2 regions of the Mesorhizobium sp. M0563 genome follow, and region 1 is predicted to be linked to the other one. Evidence: riboswitches for the same ligand, from Rfam matches in the RefSeq annotation. Region 1 holds a riboswitch; the other holds the start of a gene.

Region 1 (7,707 bases):
CGCGCCGGGCGAAATCGCGTCATCGCCCGGGACAGGGCGAGCAAGGCCGACGGGCCGGCCTTGCGTTCTGCCTGATTGAGGCTTCTATCTTCTTGTTAGACCATGATCTTGTCCGAAAACCGGATTCCACTCTTCGGGATCATGGTCTACTCCGCCGCACCCAGATATTCCGACAGCGGCGGGCAGGAGCAGACCAGGTTGCGGTCGCCAGCGACGTTGTCGATGCGTGACACCGGTGGCCAGTATTTTGCCGCCGTATCGGCATCGCCGGCGGGGTAGGCCGCTTCCAGGCGCGAATAGGGATGGGTCCACTGGCCGGCCAACGCCTCGGCGGCGGTATGTGGCGCATTGACCAGAGGATTGTCGGCCAAGGGCCATTCGCCCTTCGCCACCTTGGCTGCCTCGCCGGCTATGGCGATCATGGCTTCGCAGAAACGATCCAGCTCGCGCTTGGGCTCGGATTCGGTCGGCTCGACCATCAGCGTGCCGGCCACCGGGAACGACATGGTCGGTGCGTGGAAGCCATAGTCGATCAGCCGCTTGGCGATATCGTCGACGCTGATGCCGGCGCTGTCCTTGAGCACGCGGGTGTCGAGGATGCATTCATGCGCAACGCGTCCGTTGCGCCCCTTGTAAAGCAGGGGGAAATGCTCGCCAAGCCGCGTCGCCACGTAGTTGGCGGAGATGATCGCCGTCTCGGTCGCCTGCTTCAGGCCGGAAGCGCCCATCATGCGGATATACATCCAGGTGATCGGCAGGATCGAGGCGCTGCCGAACGGTGCCGCCGCCACGGCATGGGCCGAGCCTTCGGTGACGTGGCCGGGCAGATATGGCTTCAGATGCGCCTTGACGCCGATCGGGCCGACGCCGGGGCCGCCGCCGCCATGTGGAATGCAGAAGGTCTTGTGCAGGTTCATGTGGCAGACATCGGCACCGATATCGCCGGGACGGGCGAGGCCGACCAGAGCGTTGAGATTGGCGCCGTCGAAATAGACCTGGCCGCCATGGCTGTGGACGAGCGCACAGAGGTCGCGCGCGCCTTCCTCGAAAACACCATGCGTCGAAGGATAGGTGAACATCAGCGCCGCGAGGTCTTTTGCATGCTCGGCCGCCTTGGCCTGCAAGTCTTCCATGTCGATATTGCCGTCCTCGGTGCAGCGCACGACGACGACACTCATGCCGGCCATGGCCGCACTTGCCGGATTGGTGCCATGCGCCGAGGACGGGATCAGGCAGACGGTGCGATGGCCTTCGCCACGCGACAAATGATAGCCGCGAATGGCGAGCAGCCCTGCATATTCGCCCTGGCTGCCGGCATTGGGCTGCAGGGTCACCGCGTCGAAGCCGGTGATCTCCGCCAGCCAGCCTTCCAGCTCGTCGATCATGGCGCGATAGCCTACCGAATGGCTCGCCGGGGCAAAGGGATGCAGGTTGGCGACATCGGGCCAGCTTACCGGCATCATTTCGGCGGCGGCGTTGAGCTTCATGGTGCAGGAGCCGAGCGGGATCATGGCGCGGTCGAGCGCCAGGTCCTTGTCGGACAGCCGGCGCAAGAAGCGCATCATGTCGGTTTCCGAGTGGTTTTCGCGGAAGACGGGCTGGGTGAGGAACTCCTTGCCGCGCGGTTTTCCTGGCATGGAACTGCCGGCGGCAACGCCGGCCTTGGTGCCGAAAAGTGCTGCGATCGCCTCCAGATCGGCCTCGGTGGAGGTCTCGTCAAAGCTGATGCCGACATGGTCGGCGTCGATGACACGCAGCAGCCGGCCGGTCTTCTCGGCGGCGGCGGCAAGTGCGGCGGCTCTGCCCTTCAGTTCCACGGTCACCGTGTCGAAGCGGCTTCCGCCGAGCACCGAAACGCCTGCTGCCTTGAGGCCGGCAGCCAGGCGGTTGGCCAGCGTGTGGACGCGGCCGGCAATCGCCTGCAGCCCGGCAGGGCCATGCCAGATCGCATAGGCCGTCGCCATGTTGGCGAGCAGCGCCTGTGCGGTGCAGATGTTGGAGGTCGCCTTGTCGCGGCGGATATGCTGCTCGCGTGTCTGCAAGGCCAGGCGATATCCGGGACGGCCCTTGCTGTCCGTCGACTGGCCAACGAGCCGGCCGGGCATCAGCCGCGTCAGCCTGTCGGACACGGCGCAATAGGCGGCGTGCGGCCCGCCAAAGCCCATCGGCACGCCAAAACGCTGCATCGGGCCGACGGCGATGTCGGCGCCAAGCCTGGCTGGCGCGTCGGTCAGCGTCAGGCCCAACGGATCGGCAATGAAGACGACCAGCGCGCCGGCAGCGCGGGCCTTGTCGATCGCTGCCTTGTGATTGCCATAGACGCCGAATGTATCGGGCCAGGAGACCAGCAGGGCGGCGGTGTTGTCGTCGATCACCTCGCCGTCGACCTCGATGCCGAGCGGTTCGGCGCGGGTGCGAACGACGTCCAGCGTCTGCGGGTGCGGCGTGCCGGCCAGTGCCACCTTGGTGCGCTTGTCGCGATGATGGCGCAGCGCAATGCCGACCGCTTCGGCCACCGCCGTCGCCTCGTCGAGCAGCGAGGCCGACGCCACCGGCAAGCCGGTCAGCTCGGTGACCAGCGTCTGGAAGTTGAACAGCATTTCCAGCCGGCCCTGGCTGATCTCGGCTTGGTAAGGCGTGTAAGCCGTATACCAGGCCGGGTTCTCGAACAGGTTGCGCTGGATCACCGGCGGCACGTGGACGCCATGATAGCCGGTACCGATGAAGCTCTTCAGCACCGTGTTCTTTGCCATCGTCGCCGCGAGCTCGGTCAGCGCTTCCGCTTCGCTTGCAGCGGCGGGCAAGGCCAATGGACGGTCGAGCCGGATCGACTTCGGCACTGCCTGGCTGATCAGCGTCTCGACCGAGGGAACGCCGATCGTGGCCAGCATGGCTCTGACGTCTTGGAGGCCCGGGCCGATATGGCGAGCCGAGAAGGGGTAGGGTGCTGCGGTCATCTTGCTGGTCCTGCTATCAACCAATATGGGCTTTGTAAGCGGCTTCATCGAGGAGGCCGTCGAGCTGGCTCTCATTGGCCAGCTTCATCTTCCACAGCCAGCCGTCGCCGGTTGCCGCCGAATTGACGAGCGAAGGATCGGCCGACAGCGCGGTGTTGGCTTCGGTGATCTCGCCGTCGACCGGTGCGTAGACGTCCGATGCCGCCTTGACCGATTCGACCACCACGGCCGTATCGCCCTTGGCCAGCTTTTTCCCTGGCTCAGGCAGTTCGACGAAGACGAGGTCACCGAGCTGCTGCTGCGCGTAATCGGTGATGCCGACGGTGGCGATGCCGCCCTCGACGCGAAGCCATTCGTGATCTTCGGTGAAATAGGTCTTTGCCATTGAAATCATCCTTTGCGGTAGCGATGGGGCGTGAAGGGCAAGGGGTGGATGTCGACCGGGATTTTCGTCCCGCGGACATCGGCGAACAGTCTTGTGCCGGGCTTGGCAAGCGGCGTCCGGACGTAGCCCATTGCCACCGGATGACCGGCCGAGGGGCCGAAGCCGCCTGAGGTGACATGGCCGGCAGGGTTGCCGTCGGCGTCGAAAAGGGCAGCACCGGCGCGCACCGGCTGGCGGCCGTCCGGCTTCAGGCCGACGCGTTTTTGCGCCGGGCCGCGCTCCAGGATGGCGCGCAATGCATCGGCGCCGATGAACGCGCCAGAGGCGCGAACCTCCTTGGGGATGGCCCACATCAGCCCGGCGCTCGCCGGATCGATCTCCGGCGTGATGTCCAGCCCGTGCAGGCACAGTCCTGCTTCGAGCCGCAGGCTGTCGCGGGCGGCAAGGCCGATCCACATCACTCGCTCGTCCTCGAGCAACCTGGTGACGAGGGTTCGCGCGTCCGCTTCCGGCAGGCCGATCTCGAAACCGTCTTCGCCGGTATAGCCCGACCGGCTCATGAACCAGTTTTCGCGCGGCTCGATGCCGTGCATGAACACCAGCGAACCGGTCTCGATGCCGGCGCGGGAAAGGGCAGCCCATGCCTCGGGGCCCTGGATGGCCAGGAAGACGCGGTCGAGCGCGTCCACCTTCACGTCGAAATCCTCGGCAAGTTCACGCAGATGCTTTTCGTCGGCGGCGGCGTTGCCGGCATTGGCGACCATCATGAAGCGCTCGACGCCGAGCTTGGTGACGATCAGATCGTCGAGTATTCCGGCGGCCTCATTGAGGAAGAACGTGTATTTGGACTGGGAAACCTGAAGCGCGCCGGCATCGAACGGGCAGGCGCGGTTCAGAAGCGCTGCTGCGCCCGGGCCGCTGATTTCGAACAGCTTCATGTGCGAGATGTCGAACAGGCCGGCATGCTCGCGGCTGTGAAGATGCTCCTTCATCACGCCGGCCGGATAGGTCAGCGGCATCGACCAGCCGGCGAAGGCGCCGAAGCGCGCACCGGCTGCCATGTGCAGATCTTCGAGGGGAAGGTGTTTGGTGTCGTCGCCCGTCATGTCATCTCCAGAGTCGCACGCAAGCGGTCGCGAATGGCGACCAGTCCGTGCCCCTCTGTCTGAAGCCTGAGAGACTCGCGCCCCGTAACTCTGTCGGCAGCGCTTACACCTTCGGCGCGGGGGCAAGCCCCGACTTTCCAGAGTGTCTTTCCCGTCTACGGTTCTTTTGCCTGAGAGATTTCGGGCGATTTCCCCTTCGGCGGCAGCTCTCGCTGCTCTCTCCCGCAAACAGGTAGGACTCGGTTAAGAGCCCTCGACTCGTCATCCATAGCCCGTGGACGACACCTTGTCACCTGCCAGCGACATTTTTACTGGCAGTCTTCTGCGGGCCTTCTTTACAGGCAAGCCTTCGCTAACCACGCCGCTTGCCGGTTTCTCAAGACCTTGCTGATATGCCGGATAAGGGCCGGCAATTGCCGGCGGCGGGCGGGGAACAAAATGGGCGAATTGATCATGAGCGCGCCAGTGGCCGGGCTGACCTCGAAAAATCGGATCACGGCGGAAGACGTGGTCATGCTGCGCGGCGAAGTGTTCGGCGACGGCGTGGTAACGCGCGGCGAGGCCGAGGCGCTGTTTGCGCTCGACGCGACGGCGAGGGACAAATGCGCGGAATGGCTCGAGTTTTTCGTCGAGGCCGTCACCGACTTCATCGTCCACCAGGAACAGCCGGCCGGCTATGTTTCCCAGGACAATGCCGACTGGCTGATCCGGGCGATTTCGCGCGACGGCATGGTTGACAGCCGAACCGAACTCGAGCTGCTAGTGCACGTGCTGGAAGTTGCCAAATCATCGCCGAGCACGCTTTCCGGCTATGCGCTGGAGCAGGTCGCTCATGCGGTCGTGGATGGCAAGGGGCCGCTGACGACCGGCGGCAGGCTTATCCCTGGGTCGATAGCCAAGGCTGAGGTCGAGCTGTTGCGCCGCATCCTTTACGCCTATGGCGGCGATGGCAACATCGCCATCAGCCGCGCCGAGGCCGAGGTGCTGTTCAAGATCAACGAGCGGACAGTGGCGGGCGACAATGATCCGTCGTGGAACGATCTGTTCGTCAAGGCGATCGCCAATTTCGTCATGTGTTCGGCCGGCTACGAAGCGCCGGTGCGCGATGTGGCGCTGCGCCGGGATGCTTTTTTCGAGCAGGCCGATCCGGAGATCGGCGGTTTCTTCAGCCGCATGGTGTCGGGTGGCCTGTCCGGCATTATGGAGGCCTATCGTTCACCGGGCGACGTCGAGGCCGAATGGGAATCGAGGAACAACGCAGCCGAGGCTCTGGCCCGCCGCGCCGAGACGGTCGATGCCGGCGAGGCGAAATGGCTGGCTGAACACATCGGCGACCGGCCGCTGCAGGAGAACGAGCGTGCGTTGCTGACGCTGATCAAGCACGCCTCGCCGGAAATCCACCCGGCGCTCAAGCCGCTGATCGACAAGGTCGCATAACAGGTCGCCAACCTATTGCTTGGCAGGTTCCGGCTTGGCGCCGGTGTCGAACCGCGACATCCATTTGAAGCTGCCGAACCAGTAGCGGCGCACGCCGCCTATGGTGCCGTCAGCGGTACGCGCGCCGATCCAGTTGTTGACGTATTGGATGAGGCGGACATCGTCCGGCCGCATGGCAAACGCCTCCGGCGTCCGCAACAGCGGACCGCCCACCATTTTCAATTTCGCGTCATAGAGCCTGGCGGCCATTTGCGGCGTTGGCGATGTGGCGACCATCGCCTGTGCGTCGCCGCCGATGATCGCGGCGAAAACATCTGAGGTATTGTCGAAAGACAGGATGGTCGCCTTAGGAAAAGCTTCCTTCGCGGCGGCTTCATCGGTGGAATTGGACAACACGGCGATCTTGTATCCCGGCGCCGCTACTGCCTTTCCCGGCCTTTTCCCAAGGCTGGCGATCGTCGCAACCATGCGGATATCGGCGGTACCGGTCTGGTTGGAGAACACCACCTCGCGTGCGCGTTCCGGCGTGCTGGCGTAGCCCGCCGCGATCATGTCGAAATCACCCTTGAGCAGTCGTGTCTTGAGGTCGTTCCAATGCACCTCGACCAGCTTCAGGTCGACGCCGAGATCAGACGCCAGCGCATTGGTCAGGTCGACATCATAGCCGGCGAACTTCCCGTCGGCCTTCTTGAGGATCCATGGCGGGTTGAGCGCCACGCCGACCGTCAGTGTCTTCTGGTCGATGATGCGCTTGAGGCTGTCATCCGCCCGGGCTGGCAGCAGCGACAAAGCCAACCAGGCAGAAAGGGCAAGTATAGTTGTGGCGATCATCTTAGCGCGCATTAATATAACCTCGCTGAGCCCGTCCGGTTGTCAGATTTACACAGAGGTGCCATTCTGTCGATAGCGGACCCTGATGGAGAGTTGCGATGTCGGCACGGATGGCGGTTAGCAGTTCGATGATGTTCCTGGTTTGCATCCTGGGCAACCCGGCGAAGCTTTCGTTGCTGCCGGCGGCAGCGCAGGCTGCGGGGGCAAAACGCATGGTCTGCTCCAGCGCCGATTACCGCTATTCCTATTGCGGGATCGATACGCGACGTGGCGTGCAGTTGACCTCCAGGCTTTCGAAGGCGCGTTGCGTATATGGTAGAAGCTGGGGCTATGACGGCGGCGGCATCTGGGTCGACAATGGTTGCTCGGCCGAATTCGCAGTCGCCGGCCCCAACCGCAATCCCTCTGCTGGCGACGTCGCTGCAGCCATTATCGTCGGCGGCGTGGTAGGCGCCATTCTCGACGACGGCAATTCGCACCGCCATCATTCCGACAATTACTATCCGAAGCCGCGCCCGCGCCGTTACGACCAATCGATCGATCCGACGCCGCAATTCGACAATCAGGGCAATCCCAACTTCGATACCCACGGCAACTACCAAGGACCGCACGGGCTGGGGAAGCTTGTTACCCCTGACGACAATCCTGATCTGAATCCGGCCCTGCGCAGCGACGGCGACGACAGCGACGACGACAGTTAGATGAGGCTTAAGTCAGGTTTCGGTCAGATGCCGCCGTACCAGTCGTAGCCATTGTCCTCCCAATAGCCGCCTCTGCCGCCGCCGACATTGGCGAAGCCGTCGACCAGCTCGATCTTGGTGAGGTATTTCGGCATTTTGTAGCCGAGCTGGCGCTCGACGCGGACGCGCAGCGGCGCGCCGTTCTCGACCGGCAACGGCTTGCCGTTGAGGCCATAGGCAAGGATCGTTTGCGGATGACGGGCATCGATCAGGTCGATCGAGCCGTAATATTTGATATCGCCGGCAAGGCT
Region 2 (7,707 bases), on a different contig from region 1:
CAAATACGGTCTGGCGGGTAATGCCGGCAAGGACGCCATAAGCCGGTGTCTTCAAGCGGCCGCCCTTCACGGTGAAAACGTTGAAGCCAGGCCCCTCGGCAATGTTGTCGTTGATGTCGACGATCAATGCAGTTTCGGCACCGTAGTCGTATGCATCGAAGAGGCCCTTCACCAAATCGAGCCAGTGATAGTTCTTGATGGTCGGATCGATCGACTTGGGCGGGATCCGTACGGTGTTGCTGATGGCGACATGCAGGCCGCGCTCCAGCTGCTCTTTGTTGGCAACCGACCCGAAAGGCACCGCGAATGCGATGAACCTGTTCTCCGACTGGCGCGGGTCACGGCTAAAGTTCGGCGAGCCGCCTCGCGTACAGATCATTTCGACATAGGCCGACTTGTGCCCGGACAGCGCCACACAGGTCGACAGGATCTTTTCGATCCCACTGCGGTTGTAGGGAAGCTTCATGCGCAGCTTTTCCATTCCGCGGAAGAATCGGTCCATGTGCAGGTCCAGCCTGAAGAACCTCCCATCCCACAAATGAACGGTATCGTAGGTGGCATCGGAATGCAGAAAGCCCCAGTCCAGAACGGACACCTTGGCTTCGGACATTGGAAGGTACTGACCATCCATGAAGGCCACGCCGTGAGGATATTGCCTTTGATCCCGGTGCCGCTGTTTTATGGCAGGGAGAGCCGTTGCAGGTTCGGCTGCAGCAAGTGTCATTCCTGAGTCCTCCAAATCTTGCAGTCCAGGCGCTCCGCACACCCGATTACGATTGACCGCCGCAGAACCGCCCAGCGACTCCACATCCCAGCAATTCAAATGTTGGCGCACCTCTGACCGCAAGCACGCCGCGCGTGCCAAATGTCGTCAGCGCGATCGACTACCACTTGAGCGGGGCGATAAAGCCATTTGTGGCCAGCCGCCGGTCACCCTGTGATCCAATTAGTTTGCAGACTTCGATGCACTGATTGCGATCAAACTGGCCCTCTAGCCGCAACGGACGCTTCAAAATGGGGGCAGGAGTGGCGGAAACGTTCAGCCGTACAACGCTATACTAGCGTCCGGGGCTCGAACTTCACGCGGTCCAGCGCAATCATGCTCTTGAACTTGCGCACATTGGGATTTGTGTAGAGTTTGGTCTTTACAAAAACGTCAAAGGCCTCGACGTCCTCCACTGCTACAATAAGAACGAAGTCAGCATCACCTGTCACCATATAGCATTGGGTGACCTCTTTCGCCGCCCTCATTGCTCGCTTGAAGTCATCGACAAGATCTAAACGCTCGCGATCAAGCTCCACCGTTACGACCACGATCAGCGACTTCCCGAGCGCTTTGGGATCAACCAGGGAGATATCAGCGGTGATAACGCCGTCGGCGCGTAACTTATTCACGCGGCGCATGCATGAGGCAGCAGAGGAGCCCACGAGATCCGCAAGCTCGGCGAACGAAAACCTGTTGTTCTTTTGCAGGACGCCGAGGATCCGCCGGTCAAGGTCATCTATCATCCCGATACCCTAGATGCGAAACCAAGATGTGGCATTAGCGGTCCGAAACGCTCGTTGCAAGATCGGACGCTCAATGAAACGCTACTCCATTCAAAAGGTGCCATCGTTGCAATCATAGCCGATACGCGACCGTTTCTTTTCACCTGAGCGTGAGTTTTGCCTAAACCATTCCAAACTTACGGCGGTCGGCTGGGCGGTATCGGCACTTCGGTTAGGCTGATCGCGGCTGAACCGGCGGCGCTGCGGCGGTTGCGAACAGGGCTAGGAAGTAGGCAAACAAAAGCCTAAGCCAGTTGAGCAAGAGGCAGTTGTAGCCGACGGCGGCGAGCAGCGCATTGACATAAGCGGCTCCGTGGTTCGGGGGCCTGAGAACATGCTCCATGAGATGTTCGAGTGTCCCGCTGGTTGCCGAAGAAACGGGCATCCTCAGTTCACGCGTTTCAGCTTGCTGGCGAAAATGATGGGCCTGTTTCACCATTGAGGGGCAAGCGTGGCTGTAACCATCGTTGGACGGAGCTATAAACGGACTGTTCGATAGGCAGTACGGGAGAGATCGGCACGTTGCCGACACCGACGGAGCAACCCCCCAAGGAAACTCTCAGGTACAAGCGACCGTGCCGCCGAACAATCTGGAGAGAGACGCCAGAGCGTCCACCGAAGGGGAAAGCCGGGCCACCCGGTCAAGCTCTCAGGTACAGTGACAGATTTGGGGAAGAGCCGCGGGCCGACTGGCCTGAACCCATTGTCTTGTCTGGAGAGCGAAATGCCCAAGATTGTTTTGATTGGTGCCGGCATTACCGGCGTGTCGACAGCCTATACCCTTTTGGAACACGGCTATGAGGTCACCGTGCTAGAGCGTCAGCGCTATGCCGCAATGGAGACCTCGTTTGCAAACGGCGGCCAGTTATCAGCGAGCAATGCGGAAGTCTGGAACCACTGGTCGACCATCTTAAAAGGCATCAAGTGGATGGCGAGGCGCGATGCGCCACTCCTCATCAACCCGGCGCCGACATGGCACAAGTATAGCTGGCTTGCGGAATTTGTATCCCATATCGCGAAGTACCGCGAGAATACTGTTGCCACCACCCGTTTGGCTATCGCTGCGCGCAGGCACATGTTTGACATCGCTGAGCGTGAGAGGATCGATTTCGACCACGTTCGTCGCGGGATACTTCATGTCTATTGGGACAAGCCGGGCTTCGACCACGGCACGAAAGTCAACCAACTCCTCATCGAAGGGGGCCTTGACAGGCGGCCGGTCACGGCTGGCGAGATCGCGTCCATTGAGCCGGCCTTGCAGGGCGCTTTCTATGGTGGGTTCTACACACCTTCGGACTCAACAGGTGACATCCACAAGTATACCACCGGCTTGGCCCGCGCATGCGAACGGCGCGGTGGAAGTTTCCACTACGACGCGTCGGTGACAAGAATTGAGCGACGCGGTCGCTTCAGGGTGACGTACTCGAGCCAAGCTGCCCCGGCGCAGGTTATCGAAGCCGACGCGATCGTCGTATGCGCGGGCTCGAACAGCCGTGACTTCGCGGCGATGCTGGGCGATCGTCTCAACATCTATCCTGTCAAGGGCTACTCGATCACGATACAGCTGGGGGACAATGCGGCACAGGAAGCCGCTCCCTGGGTGAGTATCCTCGACGACAGGGCCAAAATCGTGACCAGCCGGCTTGGCGAAGCGCACTTCCGAGTGGCTGGGACCGCAGAGTTCAACGGCCAGAACCGGGACATAAGGGATGACCGGGTAAGACCTCTGGTAGACTGGACGCGGCAACTCTTTCCGGGCGTCAACACGAACCGCATCGTGCCATGGGCGGGCCTCCGTCCTATGATGCCGAACATGATGCCGCGTGTCGGCAAAGGGAAGGCGCCGGGCGTTTACTATAACACCGGCCACGGGCACCTTGGCTGGACACTGTCTGCCGCGACATCAGCGATGTTGGCTGAGGTCGTCGCACAAGATCTTCCTGTCGACAATCGTCTGGTGGTATAGGAGGATAAGGTGGACAACCAGCAGCTAAACGCTGTCCGCATCGAGACTGCCGGGCTGAAAATCGCGCGGGAGCTGCACGACTTCATGCGTGACGAGGCGCTACCGGGCACGGGCATCGGCAATTCAGCCTTCTGGGCGTCTTTCTCATCGATCGTGAACGATCTTACCCCCCGCAACCGCGAGCTGCTGGCGTTCCGCGACGAGATCCAGGAGAAGATCGACCACTGGCATCGCCGCAACGGCCAGCCGGAGGATTTGGCGAAGTACAGGGACTTCCTAACGGAGATTTCCTATCTAGTGCCGGAAGGGCCGGATTTCAGCGTTTCGACGAAGAACGTCGATCCGGAGATCGCAACTGTCGCGGGGCCGCAGCTGGTAGTGCCGGTGATAAATGCGCGCTATGCGCTGAACGCCGCCAATGCGCGCTGGGGCTCACTCTATGATGCGCTTTACGGCACGGACGCCATTCCGGAAGCCGATGGCGCGGAGAAGGGGAGGGGGTACAATGCCGTGCGCGGTGAGAAGGTGATCGCCTGGGCGCGCAAATTCCTCGACGAGAGCGTTCCGCTTGGCGGTGCGAGTTGGAGCGACGTCCAGAAGATCGTGCTGGCGGACGGCGCGCTGGCGCTGACGACGGTCGATGGCAAGGCGGTGAAGCTGAAGAAGCCGGAGCAGTTCGTCGGCTATCTGGGCGAGGCGAACACGCCGACTCACTTCCTGTTGAAGAACAACGGAATCCATATCGAGATCGTCATCGACCCGACGTCGCCGATCGGCAAGGTCGATGACGCCGACATCTCCGACGTGCGTCTGGAATCGGCGATCACCGCGATCATGGACTGCGAGGATTCGGTCGCAGCTGTGGACGCCGAGGACAAGGTCGCGGTCTATCGCAACTGGCTCGGCTTGATGAGGGGCGACCTGACGGAGGAAGTGACCAAGGCGGACCGGACTTTCACGCGCAGCCTGTCGCCGGACATCACCTATACCGCGCCAGACGGCTCGAAGTTCTCGGTTCGCGCCCGCTCGCTGATGCTGGTGCGCAATGTCGGCCACCTGATGACCAATCCGGCCGTGCTCGACCGCGACGGCAACGAGGTGCCCGAAGGCATCATGGACGCGATCATGACGGCGGCGATCGCGCTCCACGATATCGGCAAGAAGGGCGGGCGTCGGGCGAACTCGCCGGCCGGCTCCATGTATGTGGTCAAGCCGAAGATGCATGGGCCGGCGGAAGTTGCCTTCGCGGTGGAGCTATTCAGCCGCCTCGAGCAGGTGCTGGGCATGATGCCCAACACGATTAAGATGGGCATCATGGACGAGGAGCGCCGCACCACGGTGAATCTCAAGGAATGCATCCGCGCCGCGAAGGAGCGCATCGTCTTCATCAATACCGGCTTCCTCGACCGTACTGGCGATGAGATCCACACATCGATGGAAGCGGGGCCGATGATCCGCAAGGCCGACATGAAGCAGTCGGCCTGGATAGGCGCCTATGAGAACTGGAACGTCGATATCGGGCTGGCCTGCGGGCTGGAGGGTCGCGCGCAGATCGGCAAGGGCATGTGGCCGATGCCGGACCTGATGGCGGCGATGCTGGAGCAGAAGATCGGGCATCTTAAGGCCGGCGCCAACACCGCCTGGGTGCCGTCGCCGACGGCCGCAACCCTGCATGCCACGCACTACCACAAGGTCGACGTCCATGCCGTGCAGGAGACGCTGAAGAGCCGGGCGCGCGCGAAGCTTGACGACATCCTCTCCGTGCCGGTCGTGTCGCGTCCGAACTGGACGCCTGACGACATCCGGGAGGAGCTCGACAACAATTGCCAGGGCGTTCTGGGCTATGTCGTGCGCTGGGTCGACCAGGGCGTCGGCTGCTCCAAGGTGCCGGATGTCAACGATGTCGGGCTGATGGAGGACCGGGCCACATGCCGCATCTCCTCGCAGCATGTCGCTAACTGGCTGCATCATCGCGTCTGCACGCGCGACCAGGTCATGGAGACGCTGAAGCGCATGGCAGGCGTCGTCGACCAGCAGAATGCCGGCGATGCGCTCTACCGGCCGATGGCACCGGATTTCGCCAATTCGATCGCGTTCACGGCGGCAACGGATCTGATCTTCACGGGCCACAAGCAGCCGAGCGGGTATACGGAGCCGGTGCTGCATGCCAGGAGGCTGGAATTGAAGGCGAGCCCCAACCGATCCAATCAGTACAAATGACTATGAATATGACTGCGCTTAACCTCGCTAGTGCCAATGCCATGATTGAAGCCGCGCTCTCCAAGGCAAAGTACGAAAGTCTCAAGCCCCTGAGCGTCGCCATCATGGACGCAGGCGGTCATCTGATCGCTTTCCAGAAGCAAGATGGTGCCTCAATGCTGCGCTTCGAGATTGCTGCCGGCAAGGCCTACGGCGCGTTGGCCGTCGGCTTCGGGTCACGCTGGCTCGACAAGGCTGCGGCTGACCGGCCGCACTTCATTGCGGGCTGAATGCAGTGTCGGGCGGCCGGATCGTGCCCGTTCCGGGAGGCGTTCTTGTGCAGCACCCGATGGAACGCTGCTGGGCGCAGTCGGCATCACCGGAGACACCTCCGACAATGACGAGGCCGTGGCCATATCTGCCATCACGGCAGCTAACTTAGTCGCGCAGCCAGCCTAAGGCCTGAGTGCAAGCCTGTTGCTGCGAACTAGACCGCTGTGGTTTGTGTCGACGTAAGCTCGATGCAACAGGAGCCGGGGTCATGAACCATGCAGAGGCCCCGCACCTTTCCTGCGCAACACGATCATCTCCTGCATATTCGCGAGGGGGGTCCACGCTACTCGACGCGGGATCGCCCTGAATCGCTTCGCTCGTCTCCGAAGGTCGATGAAAATCACGGCGGTCCGGCCGCCGACAGTATCGCGCGCACTAGCTTTGACTGGCCAGTTGTTAAGGCCTGTTGCGGTGCGGTTTGGGCTTTGCAGCGCACATTGACGGACTCCTAGGCCGAGGCAGCGGCGAATTCTTGCGGTCGGAAGCGTCAAGATTGTTTTGATTATTTCAATTTTCAGGGCAAGCTGCAATGATTGTGGCGCCACTTCGGGCGATGATTGAAGTTGCAATCATAGCAGACATTATTCCTTGGATGACCTAGCTCGAAGGATCCTTACGGCTCTACAAAAGAACAACCGGCTCTCTTTTGCCGAACTGGCGGAACTGGCCGGTTCTTCGGCAGCGTCATGTATGCGTCGAGTTAACAAGCTCGCGTTCGGATGGTGTGATCCTTGCGGACATCTCGCTGGTGGATGCGAAGGCTTTTGGTAAGTTGCTCACCGTTGTCGTCATGGTAGAGCTCGACCGTGAGCGTCTTGACCTTGTCGATGAGTTCAAGCGCGATGCGCGCGGCCAAAGAGGTTACCCCGTGCTATATGGTTACGGGCGACGCCGATTTCGTGCTGCTCGTCTCCGTTGAGGACGTCGAGGCCTTTGACGTCTTCGTCAAGACAAAGCTCTATACCAACCCCAATGTCCGAAAATTCCGGAGCATGATTTCGCTTGATCGTGTCAAGTTCGAGCCACGCGTTGCGGTGTAGCGTTGGGCGGGTTGCGCTGAAGTCATCACTCCGGGCTCCTTTTTGAAACCGCCATTGCGCGCTCAGCGTCAGATTGAGCTTTTTCGCCTAATCAACTGTGCGATCTAGAGGGCGCAGTTGATCTTGCGTCAGGACGGTGCGGGTTGCCCGACCGTTTCACGCGGGAAAGCAACCGTCCCGGTGTAAGGAAGAAGTATGGCGCCCCCGATGACACAGCTCTTACCTGCGCTTCCAACTGTCGAGGAGCATTACGTTGATCGACGGCGCTACCCGCGCGGGGTTGCGTTCATGGATGGACAATACCTACCGATGTCCGAGGCCAAGATCTCCGTGCTCGATTGGGGTTTCCTGCACTCCGACGCGACTTACGACACGGTGCACGTCTGGAATGGCAGATTCTTCCGGTTGGACTTGCACCTTGACCGGTTCTTCCAAGGTATGGAACGGCTGCGAATGAAGCTGCCCTATGATCGTGAGAAAATAACATCGATCCTAAACGATTGCGTCGCTTTGTCGGGCCACAAATCGGCGTACGTGGAGATGATCTGCACGCGTGGATCATCGCCGACGTTCAGTCGCGATCCTCGCCAGGCGGAGAACCGCTTCATGGCATTCGCCGTC

The links. A riboswitch is a leader RNA that binds a small molecule or an ion and turns the genes downstream of it on or off. The one in region 1 is predicted to bind glycine.
Region 2: it holds a riboswitch for glycine, as region 1 does, so the genes downstream of both, NKI50_RS28990 (D-amino acid dehydrogenase) here and gcvT (glycine cleavage system aminomethyltransferase GcvT) in region 1, are expected to answer to the same signal.

The regions. Positions count from the first base shown of each region.
Region 1 is NZ_JAMYQV010000001.1:478,463-486,169, forward strand. It holds gene NKI50_RS02340 (GGDEF domain-containing protein) at 1-75, shown strand, start outside; gene gcvP (aminomethyl-transferring glycine dehydrogenase) at 147-2,957, opposite strand; gene gcvH (glycine cleavage system protein GcvH) at 2,974-3,342, opposite strand; gene gcvT (glycine cleavage system aminomethyltransferase GcvT) at 3,348-4,448, opposite strand; glycine riboswitch at 4,597-4,683, opposite strand; gene NKI50_RS02360 (hypothetical protein) at 4,887-5,885, shown strand; gene NKI50_RS02365 (transporter substrate-binding domain-containing protein) at 5,898-6,728, opposite strand; gene NKI50_RS02370 (DUF3011 domain-containing protein) at 6,815-7,417, shown strand; gene NKI50_RS02375 (molybdopterin-binding protein) at 7,441-7,707, opposite strand, start outside.
Region 2 is NZ_JAMYQV010000035.1:815-8,521, forward strand. It holds gene NKI50_RS28980 (aminotransferase class IV) at 1-724, opposite strand, end outside; gene NKI50_RS28985 (Lrp/AsnC family transcriptional regulator) at 1,054-1,509, opposite strand; glycine riboswitch at 2,044-2,134, shown strand; gene NKI50_RS28990 (D-amino acid dehydrogenase) at 2,273-3,514, shown strand; gene NKI50_RS28995 (malate synthase G) at 3,599-5,734, shown strand; partial or broken gene NKI50_RS29000 (GlcG/HbpS family heme-binding protein) at 5,743-6,172, shown strand; gene NKI50_RS29005 (Lrp/AsnC family transcriptional regulator) at 6,635-6,817, shown strand; gene NKI50_RS29010 (Lrp/AsnC ligand binding domain-containing protein) at 6,853-7,086, shown strand; gene NKI50_RS29015 (aminotransferase class IV) at 7,294-7,707, shown strand, end outside.